Regions from separate parts of the Exiguobacterium sp. s125 genome, predicted to be linked through region 3. Evidence: predicted binding sites of a transcription regulator. Region 3 holds the regulator's gene; each other region holds the start of a gene.
What was found. Region 3 encodes LexA, which represses DNA repair genes until DNA is damaged. Its sites were predicted from a motif close to CGAACATATGTTCG; they were not measured.

Region 1: a site for LexA is predicted at 2,741-2,754, ahead of KNQ05_RS12720 (NUMOD4 domain-containing protein). Genes of this name have one in related genera too.
Region 2: a site for LexA is predicted at 1,939-1,952, ahead of uvrB (excinuclease ABC subunit UvrB). Genes of this name have one in related genera too.

Annotation. Positions count from the first base shown of each region.
Region 1 covers NZ_JACSMI010000005.1:147,780-153,624, reverse strand. Annotated here, with positions in the region: gene KNQ05_RS12745 (bifunctional transcriptional activator/DNA repair enzyme AdaA) at 1-344, shown strand, start outside; gene KNQ05_RS12740 (DNA alkylation repair protein) at 352-1,257, shown strand; gene KNQ05_RS12735 (hypothetical protein) at 1,398-1,727, shown strand; gene KNQ05_RS12730 (hypothetical protein) at 1,781-2,077, opposite strand; gene KNQ05_RS12725 (DEAD/DEAH box helicase family protein) at 2,100-2,681, opposite strand; gene KNQ05_RS12720 (NUMOD4 domain-containing protein) at 2,819-3,346, shown strand; gene KNQ05_RS12715 (hypothetical protein) at 3,413-3,592, opposite strand; gene KNQ05_RS12710 (GGDEF domain-containing protein) at 3,758-4,849, shown strand; gene KNQ05_RS12705 (DNA/RNA non-specific endonuclease) at 4,891-5,845, opposite strand, start outside.
Region 2 covers NZ_JACSMI010000001.1:232,217-238,061, reverse strand. Annotated here, with positions in the region: gene uvrB (excinuclease ABC subunit UvrB) at 1-1,886, opposite strand, end outside; gene KNQ05_RS01085 (PDZ domain-containing protein) at 2,091-3,254, opposite strand; gene KNQ05_RS01080 (S41 family peptidase) at 3,274-4,692, opposite strand; gene KNQ05_RS01075 (murein hydrolase activator EnvC family protein) at 4,790-5,845, opposite strand, start outside.
Region 3 covers NZ_JACSMI010000001.1:1,443,701-1,449,545, forward strand. Annotated here, with positions in the region: gene tkt (transketolase) at 1-112, opposite strand, end outside; gene KNQ05_RS07365 (DUF896 domain-containing protein) at 320-556, opposite strand; gene KNQ05_RS07370 (YneB family resolvase-like protein) at 670-1,323, opposite strand; gene yneA (cell division suppressor protein YneA) at 1,370-1,657, opposite strand; gene lexA (transcriptional repressor LexA) at 1,864-2,478, shown strand; gene KNQ05_RS07385 (metal-binding protein) at 2,509-2,982, shown strand; gene KNQ05_RS07390 (MIP/aquaporin family protein) at 3,161-3,862, shown strand; gene glpK (glycerol kinase GlpK) at 3,904-5,427, shown strand; gene dhaM (dihydroxyacetone kinase phosphoryl donor subunit DhaM) at 5,614-5,845, opposite strand, start outside.

The sequences.
Region 1 (5,845 bases), on a different contig from region 3:
CAATCATCTTTGAGCAAATCGGACAGGAGCTGACCGACTATTTCGACGGGACGCTGAACAAGTTCGCGACGCCGCGCAAACTGTACGGGACACCATTCCAGCGTCTCGTCTGGGCCGAGTTGGAGCAAATTCCATCCGGGGAGACGATTTCCTATCAAGAACTTGCCATCCGGATCGGTAATCCACTCGCCGTTCGTGCCGTCGCCCGGGCGAACGGTGCCAATCAACTGGCACTCGTCATCCCGTGTCACCGCGTCATTCGGGCGAATGGCGACTTAGGCGGATATGCCGGCGGGCTCGCCCGGAAAGCGACGTTACTCGAAACCGAACGACGAAAGGACTGAATGCTGCATGGCACTGATTAAAGATGTTTTTTCAGACGACTGGCTCGACCGCCTGAGTCGGGCGCTGGATGCGCCGCGGTTGCAGCAGGACATCAAACAAGCCGACTGGGAGGAACTCGCCTTCAAACAACGGGTCCGCCGGATTTCGACGTCGCTTGGATCGTATGTGCCACGTGAATTTGATGTGGCGGCGACAGAACTCGAACGGATTGCCCCGGAGTTCACGGGACTCGCCGGGATCGTGTTTCCCGACTATATCGAGCTCTACGGCGACGACTGGGACCGGTCGTTGCTGGCACTCGAACGACTGACGCCGTATTCGACGGCGGAGTTCGCTGTCCGGCGGTTTTTACTGAGCGATCAAGACCGGTACTTGCAACAGGCACTGCTCTGGAGCACGTCGGACGATGAACATGTCCGGCGCCTGGCATCGGAAGGGACACGACCACGCCTGCCATGGGGACAGGCCATCCCGGCGTTGATTGCCGATCCGCGTCCCGTTCTGCCGCTGCTCGACCGGTTGCTGACCGACGACTCACTTTACGTCCGCAAGAGTGTCGCCAATCACTTGAACGACATCACGAAGACGCACCCGGAACTTGTGATTGAACGACTCGATCAGCTCGGGACCGATCCCCGTGTGGACTGGGTGTTGCGTCACGCTTCACGGACGTTGCTCAAACAAGGACACCCGGACGTCCTGAAGGCATTTGGTCTCGTGACACGCGGCGCGGTGACGGTCGATGATTTGACGGTGACACCGTCGCTGCCGATCGGAGGCGAGATGTCGTTTACATTTAGCCTCGCGACGACGGAACCGCAAGTCCTGCGGATTGAATATGCGATTGATTATGTCAAAAAGCGGGGAATGAGTCAAAAGGTCTTTCGGATTAGTGAACGACAGGTGGCTTGACGGGAGACGTTTACAAAACGGCAATCGTTTCGGAACTTGACGACACGCGTCCACTATCCGGGGACGCATCGTGTGACCATCTTAATTAATGGGCAAGCTTACGCGACGGCAACGTTTGACGTGACAGGGGAGGAATGAAGATGAACGGACGCCATCCTGACTTTACGACGTCCCGTCTATTGATACAGGCGACAGATATGCAAGATGGATGTGACTGGGTGTTACGGGAACGACGCAGTAGACGAACTGTCGCGACGATTCACTTTCGGGAGCGGGAACTGACCTATCGGGCAGACGATGTCTTTGACATGGACGGTTATCTCAACGAAGCGTTGACAGTCATCACGGCCTATTTAGCACGGACATTATTGTTACCGTCCGTGACGGGCAGAGGCGGGGAAGCCGTCGTTTGGGAGAAGAGTGGATTTGAGAGAACGGATGACGGATTTTCGTTAGCCTTGACGCACTAAACGAAAAAGAGGACAATCCGCGTCGCAGACTGCGAACGGCTTGTCCTCTTTTTTTAAGGTTCCGAGATGCCGTTCGCGAGCAGCAGGAGATAAACCCAAATCACGAGCGGGAGCAACAGCATCAGAGTGGCAAGCAGGCTGAAGGTCTTGATGACAGTGTTTTTCAACCGGAGCGCAATCAGGAGTGACATCACATAGCCGACGCCGACGAGCGAATACAGACTGATCGGGACCCAAAGGCTCATATTCGGGAACGTCCGTCCGTTCAGCCCGAAGAACAGTAGGATGCTGACAATCAAGAGGATGAAAGTCAGGATCAGAGAGTGGTATTCGTTCCGGTGCGACTTCAAGCGGCATTCCCCTTTCATGACGTTACCTGACGGGTGTGTAAGACCAACCGAAGCGGGCACAGATTGCTTCGGCACTTGCAGCGGCAGAGCGTCCTTCCGTATCCAGGCGGAAGTAGTTCGGGTACGGCAGTTCTCCTGGCAGGGAGGACGTCCGGTAGCCGTCTGCCGTCTCGAGCAAGTCGTTTTCGGAAGCGGCGAGATCCCGTTTCGTAAACTTATGGGCAAGCCGGTTTTCCGTCTTGTTTCGCGCGAGACGTGTCGCGACGGATGCTTCGAGTTCGACGATATAGACGTCGGCACCCGCCTCTTCAAACAATGCGACCGTTTCCTCAATGAACTCAATCCCTCCGCCTTCGACCCCGAACAGGCAGAGGAACGTGAAGAGGACACCTTCGAGATCACTGATCGCCATCTCCTTGAACATCTCCCGGCGGATCAAGTCCTTCAGCCTGTGATGGGCGGGCTTTGAAAAGTCAAAATAGGGCAACAGCAAATCGATCGTCTGGTGGTTATGAAACAACTTCATCCCGGTCAACCGTTCGAGTTCCTGACCGATCGTCATTTTTCCGACCGCCTGCGGACCGAGCAATAAAACAAATTTCATCAAAAGACCCCGTTTCCTTTTTTTGTTAGATTACCATACCGGTTCAGCACGTTGGAGTTAGAACGTTTGTTCGTAAAATGATATAATGGAGATAACAACGGATGGCGTGTCACAACGAATGGAGGGTGTTCGGGCAGATGGAACATTGGAAGATGGTACAAGGATATGAAGGGAGTTATCAAGTGTCGACGTCGGGAAATGTTCGTTCGCTCGACCGGATTGTCGAGACGAGCCGTGGCGTCAAACAGCGGCGCACAGGTGTCCTCCTGCGTCCGCGCATCAATCAGGAAGGTTACCGGAAAGTGACGTTGTATCAGCACGGACGCGGTGAACGGTTTTACGTCGGCGAACTCGTCGCCCGGGCGTTTCTTGACCCGACTGCCTGCCAGGAGCGTCTCGTCCGGGCGGATCATGACCGGTTGAACGACCACATCGATAATCTGTCGGTCAAGCCTTCGCCGAGTCAAGCCTATGCTTCCTTGCTCGCTGAATTCGATCTGCTGTTGACGGACCATGTCGAATTGTCGGCGTGGCAGATTCGGGAGATCCGGCGGCGCTACCGGACGGGCGAAGCGTCGATTCGAAAGCTTGCGCTCGTGTACGGGGTGACTGAAAACCGGGTCCGCAATATCATCGATAAGAAAGAGGCACGGTATGTCATGTAGGCAGAAGGAAAGGGCAGTCCGAAGAAAATCGGTCTGCCCTTTTGGTTGAAAAAAAGTAAGGTGTCGTTAGCCGGCAAGTGGTAAGTACGGCGTGATTTGGCTCACCGTCAGTTGGAGGAGCTGTTGCGTTTCCTCTTTCGGTTCAGACGTGACGTAGATGATTAACGCAGCGGCGACGATTAAAAAGATGACGATGACGAGCCCGATGAAGAAAGGCATTTTACTTTTTCGTTTTTCTTCGTTCATGTCCACAGGTAGTTCCCCCTTTTACGAATTAACAGATGCATCTGTCATAATGATTCCCCTTTAAGAAAATGGAAAACCTGCAAAACGTCTAGAAAAAGGGTGCCGGTAAGACGATAAAGAAGATATAGACAGAAAAAGCTATTTTTTGAAGGGATGTCGATCGTCGTGTTGAGTCAGTTCAACCAGTTTCTATTAAACTTTTCCCTTTTGATTACGTCCCTGCTGTTCGCCTTCTTACCGATGCGCAACATCAAACGCATTTCACCGCACTCCTCAATCCGGATCCGACTTGCCGTCGGATTGATTGCAAGCGTGATCGGGGCACTGCTCGTCCTAAACAGTATCTCCTACGATGGAGCGAAGATTGATTTACGACTCGTCGCGCTCGTCACGGCGTATTATTACGGCGGCTGGATCAGTGGCGCATTGACGACGGTCGCCGTCATCGGGGCCCGTTTTCTCGTCACGCCACCCGGTGTCTACCAAGGTTTGATTCTCGCGACGCTGATTTGTCTTGCTTTACTCGTCACGGCAAGTATTTACCGTCGCTTTGCTGCCCAGACGTTCAAAGACTACCTTGTCCTACTGAGCATCGGGATCGGCTACAGCTTGCCGGCCCTGTACTTATTGACGGATACGTTCATTCGGTTTTTCGAGATGTCATTCGTCTACATCATCTTCAATCTTCTCGGAGGGTACGTGACGTTTCGTTTCCTGCAGGAGTTACGGAAACATTTCCAGTTCGTCCAAGCCCAGCAGGAGCTTGCCTTGACGGACAGTCTGACGAATCTCGCCAATCGGCGGAAACTCGATGAGACATTGGCCGACTATGACAAACACGGGTATGCCTTCTCGGTCCTGATCGTCGATATCGACTTCTTCAAGTCGGTCAATGACGAATACGGACATGATGGCGGGGATGTCGTCTTACGGCAACTCAGTCATCTGTTGACGACGTTTTGTCCGGGAACGGGACTCGTCACCCGGTATGGCGGCGAGGAATTCGTCGTCGTCCTGCCGGATATCTCGCACCGTGAAGCGGAGCGACTCGGGGAACGGATTCGGACGGCGTGCGCCGATCAACACTTCATCTTCAAACCGTATCCGGCTTTCCATGTCACGCTTTCAATGGGGGTCGCATCGTCCGACCAAGCCAAGACGGCGTTTGAAGTCGTCCAAAAAGCCGATCAGGCGCTGTATCAGGCAAAGCAGACGGGGCGCAACAAAGTCGTCGGTTATGATATGACACATAATTAAAAAAAAGGCGGCTCCGCGGAGCCTGCCTTTTTTTCGTGTTGTCATTCACCGACCATGCCGTCGTGATCGTTGTCCCGCATGTACGGATAGAGCCAGTGGTCACTCCGGATCGGCATGCTGAAACCGGCATCCTTCGCTTCCTGGATCGTGACTTGTCCGTTTCCGTTCGCATCGACGCTTGAGACGTCACCGCCCGTTTCCGGCGTCGTGCTTGGTGTCGAAGCGGCAGGCGTTTTCGCCTTCGGTTCAGCTTTTGGTGTTGCTTTTGGCGCTGCCTTTGGTTCAGCCTTCGGTTTACTTTCCGGACTCTCGGTCAGACCGAGCGACGCGTTGACACCATCCGGGTTGACGTTATCGAACTTGTCGACGATGACGTTGCCTTTGATTGTGTACGTGTACTGATAACTCGAAGGAATTTGCGTTTTCGTCGTTTCATAACGGATGATCGCTTCGAAATTCGTCGCACCACCGGCTTTACGGATAGTATCTTCCATGTACGCTTGATCGCCGTGGCGATTGAGCGTACTGTCTTGTGGTGTGATGTTGTAGGCGTTCGAGACACCGCCAAGCGAATCGGCGATGACATGTCCTTCATCAAGATCACGGTGTTCGACACCCGGGACCTTCGCTTCATCATGATAGTAGCGACCGGCTGACGTCACGTCTTCCGTTTTATCATTTTGTAAGGTGATCTTTTTGGCGATGACTTTGACGAGTTGTCCATGCTTGTTCGTAAATGCCCAGTACTCGCGGTCCCCGAACCCGATATCGACGACGACGTTCGCCTGACGCGAGCCGGACTGGTCGCCGCCATCGACTTGAATCTGTTTGTATCCGGCAAACGGATCATTGCTGGACGCCGTGACCGAGGGCTTGTCTTCTGTTTCTTTTTGATCCGTTGTCGTGTCTGATTTTTTTTCGGTCGTCTCTTTCGCAACCGGCTCTGCAGGAGGCGTCTCCTGTTTCGCGTCTTCTTTAACGATGTCCGCTGTCGGT
Region 2 (5,845 bases), 1.2 Mb from region 3:
ATCTCTTGATCCAACTGTTCGAGTAGCGTTTCGCGCTCCGGTTTTTTCAGTTTATTGAATTTCTCCAGTTTTTCGACCGTATCATCACTTTCAATCGTCGTACTGATGACACCGCGAACATCTTTTTGAATCGTTTTCGGCGTAATGCCGTGTTCTTTATTGAACGCGAGCTGAATGTTGCGCCGACGTTCCGTCTCATCCATTGCCCGTTGCATCGAATCTGTAATCTTGTCTGCAAACAGGACGACGTGCCCTTCCGAGTTCCGGGCCGCCCGTCCGATCGTCTGAATCAATGATCGCTCGGACCGTAAGAAACCTTCTTTATCCGCATCGAGAATCGTCACGAGCGACACTTCCGGAATATCGAGTCCTTCACGAAGCAGATTGATCCCGACGAGTACGTCATACTTACCAAGCCGCAGATCGCGAATGATTTCAATCCGTTCGAGCGTCTTGATTTCCGAGTGCATGTAGTTGACCTTGACACCGTGTTCTTTTAAATAATCGGTCAAGTCTTCCGACATTTTTTTCGTCAATGTCGTCACGAGAACCCGTTCATTTTTCGCAACGCGGTCCCGGATGTTGTCCATCAAGTAATCGATTTGACCCGTGATCGGATGAATCTCGATCGTCGGATCGACGAGTCCCGTCGGACGAATGATTTGTTCGACCATCTCTTTTGAGTGCTCGAGCTCATAAGGTCCCGGCGTCGCTGAGATATAAATTGCTTGACTGACCTTCTCTTCAAACTCTTCAAAACGAAGCGGCCGGTTATCTTTCGCTGACGGCAAACGGAAACCATGCTCGACGAGGACTTGTTTCCGCGCCTGGTCACCGTTATACATCCCGCGGATTTGCGGTAACGTGACGTGCGACTCATCGGCGACGAGCAAGAAGTCTTTCGGGAAGTAATCGATGAGCGTATACGGCGTCGATCCTTCCGGCATCAGGTTTAAATGACGGGAATAGTTTTCAATTCCTGAGCAGTAACCCATTTCACGCATCATCTCGAGATCGTAGTTCGTCCGTTGCTCAAGACGTTGCGCTTCAAGTAACATCCCGTCTTCACGCATCTTCGCGAGTTGCGTCTCAAGTTCGACTTCGATGTTCGCGATTGCTTTTTGAAGACGTGTGTCCCCCGTCACGAAGTGGGACGCCGGGAAGATTGAGATATGTTCACGATCGGCGATGATTTCACCTGTCAACGGATCCATGTCGCGAATCCGTTCGATTTCGTCACCAAAAAATTCGACACGGACACATTGTTCGTCTCGTGACGCCGGGAAAATCTCGACGACATCACCACGGACACGAAACCGCCCGCGCTGGAAGTCGATGTCATTTCGTTCATATTGAATGTCAATCAAACGACGGAGCATCTCGTTACGCCCCATCTCGTTGCCGACACGAAGCGACAACACGTGATTATTGTATTCTTCCGGGTTACCGAGACCGTAGATACACGAGACGGACGCAACGATCAAGACGTCATCTCGCTCAAACAAGGAAGATGTCGCCGAGTGACGGAGTTTATCAATCTCATCGTTGATGGACGAGTCTTTTTCGATGAACGTGTCCGTCGACGGGACATACGCTTCCGGTTGATAGTAATCATAAAAGCTGACGAAGTACTCGACCGCGTTGTTCGGGAAAAATTCTTTGAACTCCGAGTACAGTTGCCCGGCCAGTGTTTTATTATGCGCCAGGACTAACGTCGGCTTTTTAATCTCTTTGATGACATTCGAGACGGTGAACGTCTTACCGGTTCCGGTCGCTCCGAGCAACGTTTGATGCCGCTCGCCGTTCTTGACGCCGGTGACCAATTGTTTAATGGCAGCCGGCTGATCGCCGCCTGGTTCAAATGGTGACACTAACTCAAAATCCATCGCTAACTTCCCCCTCATTCCGTAAAAAATCTATCTTTATTGTATCACTTTACGAACAAACATTCGATTATGAAGTGCTCCTTCTAGGAAGTTACCCGTTTTTCCAAAAAAGAAAAAGTCCCGGTACGGATTATCTCTGAAAAAGATAAAGTTCACTCAAGAAACAACAACATCCCCTACCACTTACGTGATAGAGGATGTTCATTATTGAAGCGTTCGAATTTTCGTCCGGCGATTCCCCGGCTCACTGACGAACATGATGCCGAGTTCATGATGATCTTGTTCATAAAAAGCCCGTTGTGCAAACCGAACATCTCCATTATGATTCATCACTTCGAGACGTAAGTACGGTTTATGCTTTTGAATCGCTTCATAGAAGCTCGTCTCGGAATCAACAAAATCACCGTTGACCTTATAGATGGCTTCTCCGGGTACGAGCCCCATTTCTGATGCCGGTAATCCAGGGAACGTCCCCAGGATGACGACACCCCGTTTTCCATTGAGGAAAATCGGCGTCGCTGAACGGTTCAAACGTTTGACCCGTTGGTGCAAGATGATGTGCAAGACGAGCAGGAGCGGTAGACCGAATAACCATTCTTCCCGGTTCGTCACGTACGCACCCAGTGTCAACAAGACCGCGAGTAACAATGTGATGACGCGACCCCGAATCAATGGACGCATCAACTCAGCCGGCAATTTTCCTGTGAACAGAAAACTGAAGCCGAGCGGGAAAAAGAGCACGAGCGGGACGTACTCCGGAAAAGCGAACCGCGGAAACCATTCCTCGAGACTACTGCCTGGAACAATGACGAGCAACGGAATCAACCACAGTTTGTTCGCGGACAACCCACCGATGAAACGCCCCCGCTTCGATAAGACGAGTGATGGGGACAACTGCTTTTGACCGCGCCACGCGACAAGTGCCAATTCTGCCAGCAACGTCAAGCTCGCAAGCAACAGCAACGTCGTCGCGTCGACCTCTTTAATCCCGTCCATCCGTTCATCCGTCACGAACCACCCGATAAGTGCCAAAACGCTGAGCGGCCAAAGCGGCAAGTTAAACCGGACGACGCCAATCACCAATGTCACGGCGGCGAGCGCCGTAAAGGCGACAATGAAGACCGGGCTGACGGTCACCTGTAAACTCAAACTGATTGCAGATAAGACAATCCCGACGAGCAGACCGGGCAGTAATGTCTCAAAAATGTCGGTCCGTTGATCGCGTGATTTCGAGCGGAACAAGTTCCGTTCTCGCCTGACGCGACGAATACCGATTACAACACTGACTAGAATGGCTAACCACAGGATTGGACTAGCGATAAGACTAATCACTGTCCAACCGATTCCATCGAATAATTCCACGCCCATTCAGACCTCTTTCCGTGATTTATTCAGCGGCAACTTCAAGTGCCTTGATGCGTTGTACATCATTTTTCGAGTCTTCTAACTTTTTCAAGAGACGTGTCTCCATCTCGGAAGCCGTCACCGGGTCAATCTTACCCGTGACTTCGAGCTTGGCATCTTTTTGAAGTTGTTCGACTGCTTGTTTCATCGTGTCGCCATAATACCCATCCTGCCCTTTCGGATCGTAACCGATCGCTTCGAGCACGAGATGTGCATTTTCGACAGTTTTTCCATAGTCCCCGACATTGAGCGCTTTGTCATCCGTCAATATTTTCGTGACATTGAAATACGCGGGTTGTTTGACTTCAACGGTCGGTTTAACTCCTTTTTTGTGAATCCAGTTCCCGTCTGGCGTCAACCATTTGTTCGTTGTCAGCTTCAGGTCACTGCCATCTTTTAAGTCATACGCACTTTGGACGATTCCTTTACCGAATGACTTTGTACCGACGACTTCTGCACCGGCGCCTTCTTTCAGACCGGCGGCTAAAATTTCTGACGCTGACGCGGAACCGCTATCTTCCAACACGACGATGTTATAAGGTTTCTTCGCGTCCGCCTTCCCGAATTCCTGCGTCCGGTCGCCTTTATTGTCTTCGACCTGGAAAATCGGTGTATCTTTCGGAATGAATGGCGCAATCATTTTCGAAACTGCCGTCAACAGTCCGCCCGGGTTTCCCCGGACGTCAATGACGAGTCCATCGATATTCTTCGCTTCGAGAGCAGCGAGTTGCTTTTCGAACTCTTCTGCAGTCGGGTCAGAGAACTGAGTCACTTGGAGTACACCAATCGTTTTCCCGTTCACTTGTTCTGTTTCCGAATAAACGGTCTCAATCGGAATCGTATCGCGTTCAATCGTGATTTTCATCGGGTCTTGTCCCCCGCGTTGAATCGTCAAGACGACTTCCGTCCCTTTTTCACCACGAATCTTTTTGACAGCTTGATCCGTCTTTTGACCTTTCGTCGACTTGCCATCGATTTCTATAATGACGTCACCCGGCTTGATTCCTGCTTTTTCAGCGGGTGCCCCTTTAATCGGAGCGACGATGACAATTGCCTCACCCTTTTGCTCCAGTGTCGCGCCAATTCCTTCAAACGATGAAGACAGATTCGTGTTGAACGACGCCGTTTCCGATTCATCCATGTAGACCGAGTAGGGATCGTCAAGCACTTCCGTCATCCCACTGAGTGCTCCTTCAAGCAATTCTTGATCCGTGACATCTTCTAGGTAATACTGTGAAATCATCTGGCGGACTTGATCAACCTTTTTCCAGTCCCCCGATTCGCCCGATGAACTGGTCGTCACCGTGTCGGTACCACCTGTTGCTAACATACCGACTGCGCCTGCCCCTAGGCCAAGTCCGAATGTACTGACTGCTATGACTGCCGTTGTAGATTTTTTCACGCTTGATTCCTCGTTTCCGGTGTAAACCTGCTATTTTTTTCAGTATAGCAAAAAAAGATAGGTTACCCTATCTTTTCGCTAAAGAGCTATAGGTCAATCAAAAGATGTACGGGGCTGGATCGACCGCGTTCGGTTGTCCGACCGCCCACTCCCCTTGATGAATCTCAAAGTGAAGATGAGGACCAGTCGACCAGCCTGTCGAACCTAACTTTCCGATGACCGTCCCCGGCATGACCGTTTGCCCTGCCTCCACGGCGACGGAATCAAGATGTCCGTAAACCGTCGTCCAGACTTTCCCGTCGATCAGATGGGTGATCATCACGACATTCCCGTATCCTGTCGCACTTCCGGCGCGCAGGACGATACCACCTGCCGCCGCCTGAATCGGTGTTCCTTTAGCATTGACGAGATCGATGCCCGTATGAATCTCCGACTTGCCGGTCAACGGATTGTTCCGTGGACCGAACGGGCTGGACACGTAACCGGAGACAGGTAATTGAAATGGCTTTGCATGATCCGTCGCAGATGGTACCGGCTGCGTTTTCGTCGTTGGCGATGCCGTCCGGTCCGCTGCCTGCGTGTCGTCCGCTTCCTCTTGCTCACGTTTCGCTGCCTCGATACGGGCGAGACGTTCTGCTTCCGCCTTTATCTTTGCTTGTTCAGCGGCACGTGCTGCTTCTTCGAGTTCCGTCAGTTGCGTGCTAATCAATTGTTGCTGATCTGCTAAGATTTGGGCTTCTTCCGCCTTCGTGAACTGCTCCTGCTTCAATTGTTTGACCTGATCGTTCAATTGGACGACCAGTTTTCGTTTCAACTCAGATTCCGCGATAATCCGCGTCTGCAGAATCAACAGTTTCCGTTGGTCTTTTTTTAGCTGACCGAGGATGAGTTCTTGACTTGCGCGTTGCTCCGTCAATTCCGTGACATTTGCTTTATAGGCATTCAAAACACCATCATCTTGTTTAATGATTTCACTGACAGTACTAAAACGCGAGATTAAATCGCCAAAATCTTTTGAGTCGAGCAACACTTCGATGTATTTGATGTCGCCATCCCGCTGAACGGCACGAAGCCGGTTCCCAAGTAAATCTTCCTGCGCCCGTAACTCGGACAATGTTTGTTTAATCGCTTCTTCAATCGCTTGCAACTCTTC
Region 3 (5,845 bases):
TCGGCATTCCCGGGTGGCCCGAGTTCGCTTTTTGTACTGCATCAATTGATAAGGTACGAATCGTATTTACTGCTAGTAATTCTACTGTTGTCATGTTCGTCAAAACAATCATCCTCTCTCTTTTTCACAAATTCTATATCATTTTAGCACACACAGAAATGTGATACAACTTTTCTAAATAGTATGTCACATTAAAATGAATGCGCTCTCTATTGCCCTTTTCAAGCAACTTTCATGATACACATTACTGATTTTCCCATTAAAAAAGCTACCTCGCTCACGGATTGAGCGACGCAGCTTTCGTTCATACAAAACTTGCTTACTGTTTATTGCGTTCTTCTTCTTGTGCTTGCTTCAATTTTTCAGGCGTAACATCCGTTCCTTCTTCATCAACGATTTTGATGCCCATCATTTGATTTTTGAACGAACCACGAAATGCTTCTAAATAGGCCGTTCTTAATTCTTTTTGTTCCGCCGTCTCAGCTTCCGTTAACGGTTCGACTTTTGATTTATTGGCAAGTTCATTAATTCGATCGAGTTGTTCTTGTGATAACATAATATCCCTCTTTCTCTTTGACTCAACGCGGAGCACTTTAATAGTAACCTTACTGTAAAAGACCCGAAAAAAAAAAGCAAGTTTGTCGCGTCAAGATGACACAACACCTGCTTTCATTCATAAGACTGGACAACTTCTTTATATTCAAGATAACGCCGGTTGACCGTCGCTTTCGAAATATCATGCCCCATGCCGCGTAAGGTCGTCGCGATGTCAGCAAACGTCAAACCAAGTTCACGTAATCGAACGATTTCTTCAATCGGGACTTCCTTTCGACTGCGGCCGGCATTCTCGCCTTGGCGATTGAGATTTTGTTCGGGTCTAAAACCATTATCGACAGCCCGTCTCATGCCGCGTGCAATTTTTGCATTGTGGAGCTTACGCTGGTATTCCTCAACGAGTGAAACGATTTCGAGGACCATTGCTTCCGCATCCGCCAGTTGGTATTCACCGTCTGACTCCATCGTCATCAACTGGACATCATGTTTTTTGAGCGTATGCAAAATCGCGATTTTGGCGTTTCCTCGTCCGATTCGTGTATCGTCCGTCACGAGCACCGCTTCCACCAGATGACGCGTTACATAATCAAGAACGGTCAACATCCCTTCTCGCTCTACATCATAGCCACTTTCTTTTTCGACGATGATATCTATGATTTCAAATCCTTTTGTTAAAGCGAGTCCCGACAGTTCTGCTCTTTGCCGCTCCAGTGAGCTCTCTTGTGCTTCTTTTTCCGTCGAGACGCGACAGTAGATTACTACTTTCATCGTACCTCACACCCCTGTTCGTTCATTCAACAACTTTTATATTCTGTCATTGTTGTGCGATTGGTACAACGATTTTGTCTTTCGAAATGACATGTTTTGTTTCGAGCTCATTGTTCTTGATCAGCCAGTCGATGTATTCCTGGTTCGTCATCGAACCATCATTGTAGACTTCTGCAACTTGTTCGACCGTTACGTTCTCATCGACCGTGACTGACGCCGTGAGTAATTGGTGGACCTTTTCATCCGGTCGTGGTGTTAAAAGAAAAAGAATGAAAGCAAAACTGAGCGTATAAAACAGAATTGAAAAGGCATGAGTACGAATAGAATGAATCATCATGAATCCCTCCAAATAGGTTATTAGAATAAATGTTCTCGGAACAATTGTTCGCATAATCTATAATAAACACAGAACCAGTGTTCGGTCAATACAAAAACATCGAACAATTGTTTGTACGCTCATTTGTTCTATGTTATAGTAATTCTAGAAACATATATTCCTAAATCCTAAAAAAACCAATCCGGAAAGAGGTGGCAATTCGTATGCGGAAAATGTCTAAACGTCAACAAGAAATCCTTGACTACATCATCGCTGAAGTGAAGTTAAAGGGCTATCCACCTTCAGTTCGCGAAATCGGTGAAGCTGTTGGTCTTGCTTCAAGCTCAACGGTACACGGTCATTTGGATCGTCTAGAAAAACGTGGACTGATTCGCCGTGACCCGACGAAACCACGCGCGATTGAAATATTGCTTGATAAACCTGAAGAAATCAACGAAGCGATCGTCCATGTCCCCGTTATCGGCAAGGTAACTGCCGGACTTCCGATCACTGCGATTGAAAACATAGAAGAGCATTTCCCACTCCCTGCACATTATGTAGGAAATGAAACCGTCTTTATGTTGACGATTGATGGCGAATCGATGATTAATGCAGGTATTCTTGATGGCGATCGTGTTATCGTGCGTCAACAAAACACAGCAGAAAACGGGGAGATTGTCGTTGCGATGACCGAAGATAGCGAAGCGACAGTCAAACGGTTCTTCTTAGAAGATCAACAGGTACGTCTTCAACCAGAAAATGACTCGATGGACCCGATGTATTTCGATAACGTGTCGATTCTTGGCAAGGTCATCGGCGTTTACCGGACGATTCACTAAGAGAGGGACCAGCTGAGCTGGTCTTTTTTCATGCCTTCTGGAAATGTACATGATACGGTCAACTCCGTTGCCCTCACGGGATATGTTGTTTATTCGGTCGCAACGAACCAAACGGATTGGCTCCCGACCGCTGTCGGAATCGCCGTCGGGACCTTATGGCTTTCGCCCGACTTAGACTTAAAATCGGAACCTTACTATCGTTTTGGCCCTTTGCGTGTCCTTTGGATGCCATACGTCAAAATTATGCCGCACCGCTCCATCTGGTCGCATGGCTTAATCATCGGAGATGTCATCCGCCTACTCTACAGTGCCGCTTTATTGATTCCGCTCCTCTTTTTAGCCTTCTATAGTGAAATCATCCAAGCAAGCACGGTCGACTCATTGATTGACGTCATGCCTGCTTTTATTATCGGTGTGATGACCGCAAGTACGATTCATATCATCCTTGATCATACGAGTAGTTGGTTCCGCCCTAAAAAGAAACGAAAAAAACGTCGATCCTGACTTTTTCCATTCAATCATGGAAAAAGTCTTTTTATTATCCAATTCTATTTTTTTTAAACCTAAATAATGAAAATTTCGATTCTTATATTTCAATTATTTGTATTGAAAACGTTATCAATTCGGGTTAGGTTTAAATAGAAAGGCATTATTCGCTTTAATCCAAAGGGAGGGTTTTTGCATGAGTAATTTTATCAGTGAGATGATGGGAACATTGATTCTCATCCTACTCGGGGATGGCGTCGTCGCCGGTGTCGTTCTGAAGAAAACCAAGTCTGAAAATGGTGGCTGGATTGTCATCACGCTCGCTTGGGGTCTCGCCGTTATGACCGGTGTTTACGTCGCGGCATCCAGTGGTGCCCACTTGAACCCAGCGGTTACTTTGTCGCTCGCGCTCAATTCTGACTTATCGTGGGCAGATGTACCTATCTATATCGCTGCTCAACTTGTCGGAGCATTCCTTGGCGCAGTACTCGTTTGGCTTCATTACATGAAACATTTTGAAGCGACAGAAGATCAAGCCGCAAAACTCGGTGTCTTCGCGACAGGTCCAGCAATCCGTCATACGGGATCAAACTTAGTATCTGAGATCATCGGGACATTCGTTCTCGTCTTTGGTATCTTGGCGCTTGGAGCGAATACGTTTGCAGACGGACTCAATCCATTGATCGTCGGTCTCCTCGTAGTCGTCATCGGTCTTTCGCTCGGTGGTACGACGGGTTATGCAATCAACCCTGCCCGTGACCTTGGTCCACGTATCGCCCACGCGATCTTACCGATTCCGGGTAAGGGATCATCAGACTGGGGTTACTCATGGATTCCGATTGTCGGACCAATCATCGGAGGCGCAATCGCCGTCTTCATCTATCAACTGCTATTTTGATTGAGCATTAGGTATCTTAACTATTCAAGGGGGACTCACAGATGGAAAACAAGTATATTTTAGCACTCGACCAAGGAACGACAAGCTCACGCGCCATCATTTTCGATCATGATGGTCAAATCGTCAACTCTGCTCAACGTGAATTCAAACAATACTTCCCACAACCAGGCTGGGTCGAGCATGATGCAAATGAAATCTGGGGTTCGATTTTAGCAGTCATGGCGGATGCACTCGGAACGGCTGACATCAAACCGAGTCAAATCGCGAGCATCGGAATCACGAACCAACGTGAAACGACAGTCGTCTGGAACAAGGAAACGGGAAAACCAGTTTATCATGCCCTTGTCTGGCAATCGCGTCAAACGGCCGACATTTGTGATGAGCTAAAAGAACAAGGACTCAATCAAAAATTCCGCGATAAAACTGGCTTACTCATCGATGCCTACTTCTCAGGAACAAAAGTCAAATGGATTCTAGATAACGTCGATGGTGCACGTGAGCAAGCAGAGAACGGGGAACTGCTCTTCGGTACAATCGATACGTGGCTCGTCTGGAAGCTCTCAGGTGGAAAAACACATATCACAGACTACACGAATGCCTCACGGACACTCATGTACAACATTTACGAACAACAATGGGATGACGAGTTACTTGAAATCCTGACAGTCCCTAAATCGATGTTGCCAGAAGTCCGTCAATCAAGTGAAGTCTACGACAACACAGTCCCGTATCACTTCTTCGGCTTCGAAGTTCCAATCGCCGGCATCGCCGGTGACCAACAAGCTGCCTTGTTCGGTCAAACGTGCTTTGAACCGGGCGAAGGGAAAAACACATACGGTACAGGTTGCTTCATGTTGATGAACACGGGCGAAAAAGCCGTTTCTTCAGACCACGGACTCCTGACGACGATCGCTTGGGGCGTCGACGGCAAAGTGGAATACGCACTCGAAGGTTCCATCTTCGTTGCCGGTTCTGCAATCCAGTGGTTACGTGACGGTCTCCGGATGCTGAAACATGCGAAAGACTCGGAAGGCTACGCCTTGAAAGTCGATTCAACAGACGGTGTCTACGTCGTTCCTGCTTTCGTTGGTCTCGGTGCACCGTACTGGGATAGCGATGTTCGTGGTGCCATCTTCGGATTGACACGCGGAACGGAAAAAGAACACTTTGTCCGTGCAACACTCGAGTCACTCGCTTACCAAACACGCGACGTCTTGACAGCGATGCAGCAAGATTCCGGCATCGAACTGAAAACGTTACGCGTCGACGGTGGAGCCGTCGCGAACGACTTCTTGATGCAATTCCAATCGGATATTCTCGGTGTTCCAGTTGACCGCCCGGAAATCAATGAGACGACGGCACTCGGTGCAGCCTACCTCGCTGGACTCGCTGTCGGCTATTGGAAAGATAAAGCTGAAATCAAAAAGCAGTGGAAACTCAACCATCAATTCACACCTGAAATGAAAGAAGACGATCGCGAAAAACGTTATGCCGGATGGCAAAAAGCGGTCGAAGCGACAATGGCATTCACACCGAATAAAAAAGAAGCCAACGCAAACGTCTAATCGAATAACGATGACTTTTGCACCACTCTATTAAAAAGAAGCGATTTCGATATCACTCGAAATCGCTTCTTTTTTGTCTTTGACCTTTTAATTCATACACCTTCTCAATCCCACACCAAAGAACTCCCCTCTAAGCGAACAGGCAGATACCTGACTTAGAAGGGAGACCGGTCTTACGCGAATCATTTAGGCGAATTCATTTCTCAATCCGTCAACGACTTCAGTCAGTGACTTCGATTGACCACTTAAGACAGCCGCGAGGAATGCCCCTTCGACGAGCGGCGCCTCAACGAATTGGACTGTTTTGTCACCGCTGTACAGTTCAAGGGCCAACTCCGCATTCATTGTTGCAGAACCGATATCCGTCAAGATGACACCGTCATCGTCGAGCGCGTTCAACGTTTCTTCAATGCGCGAA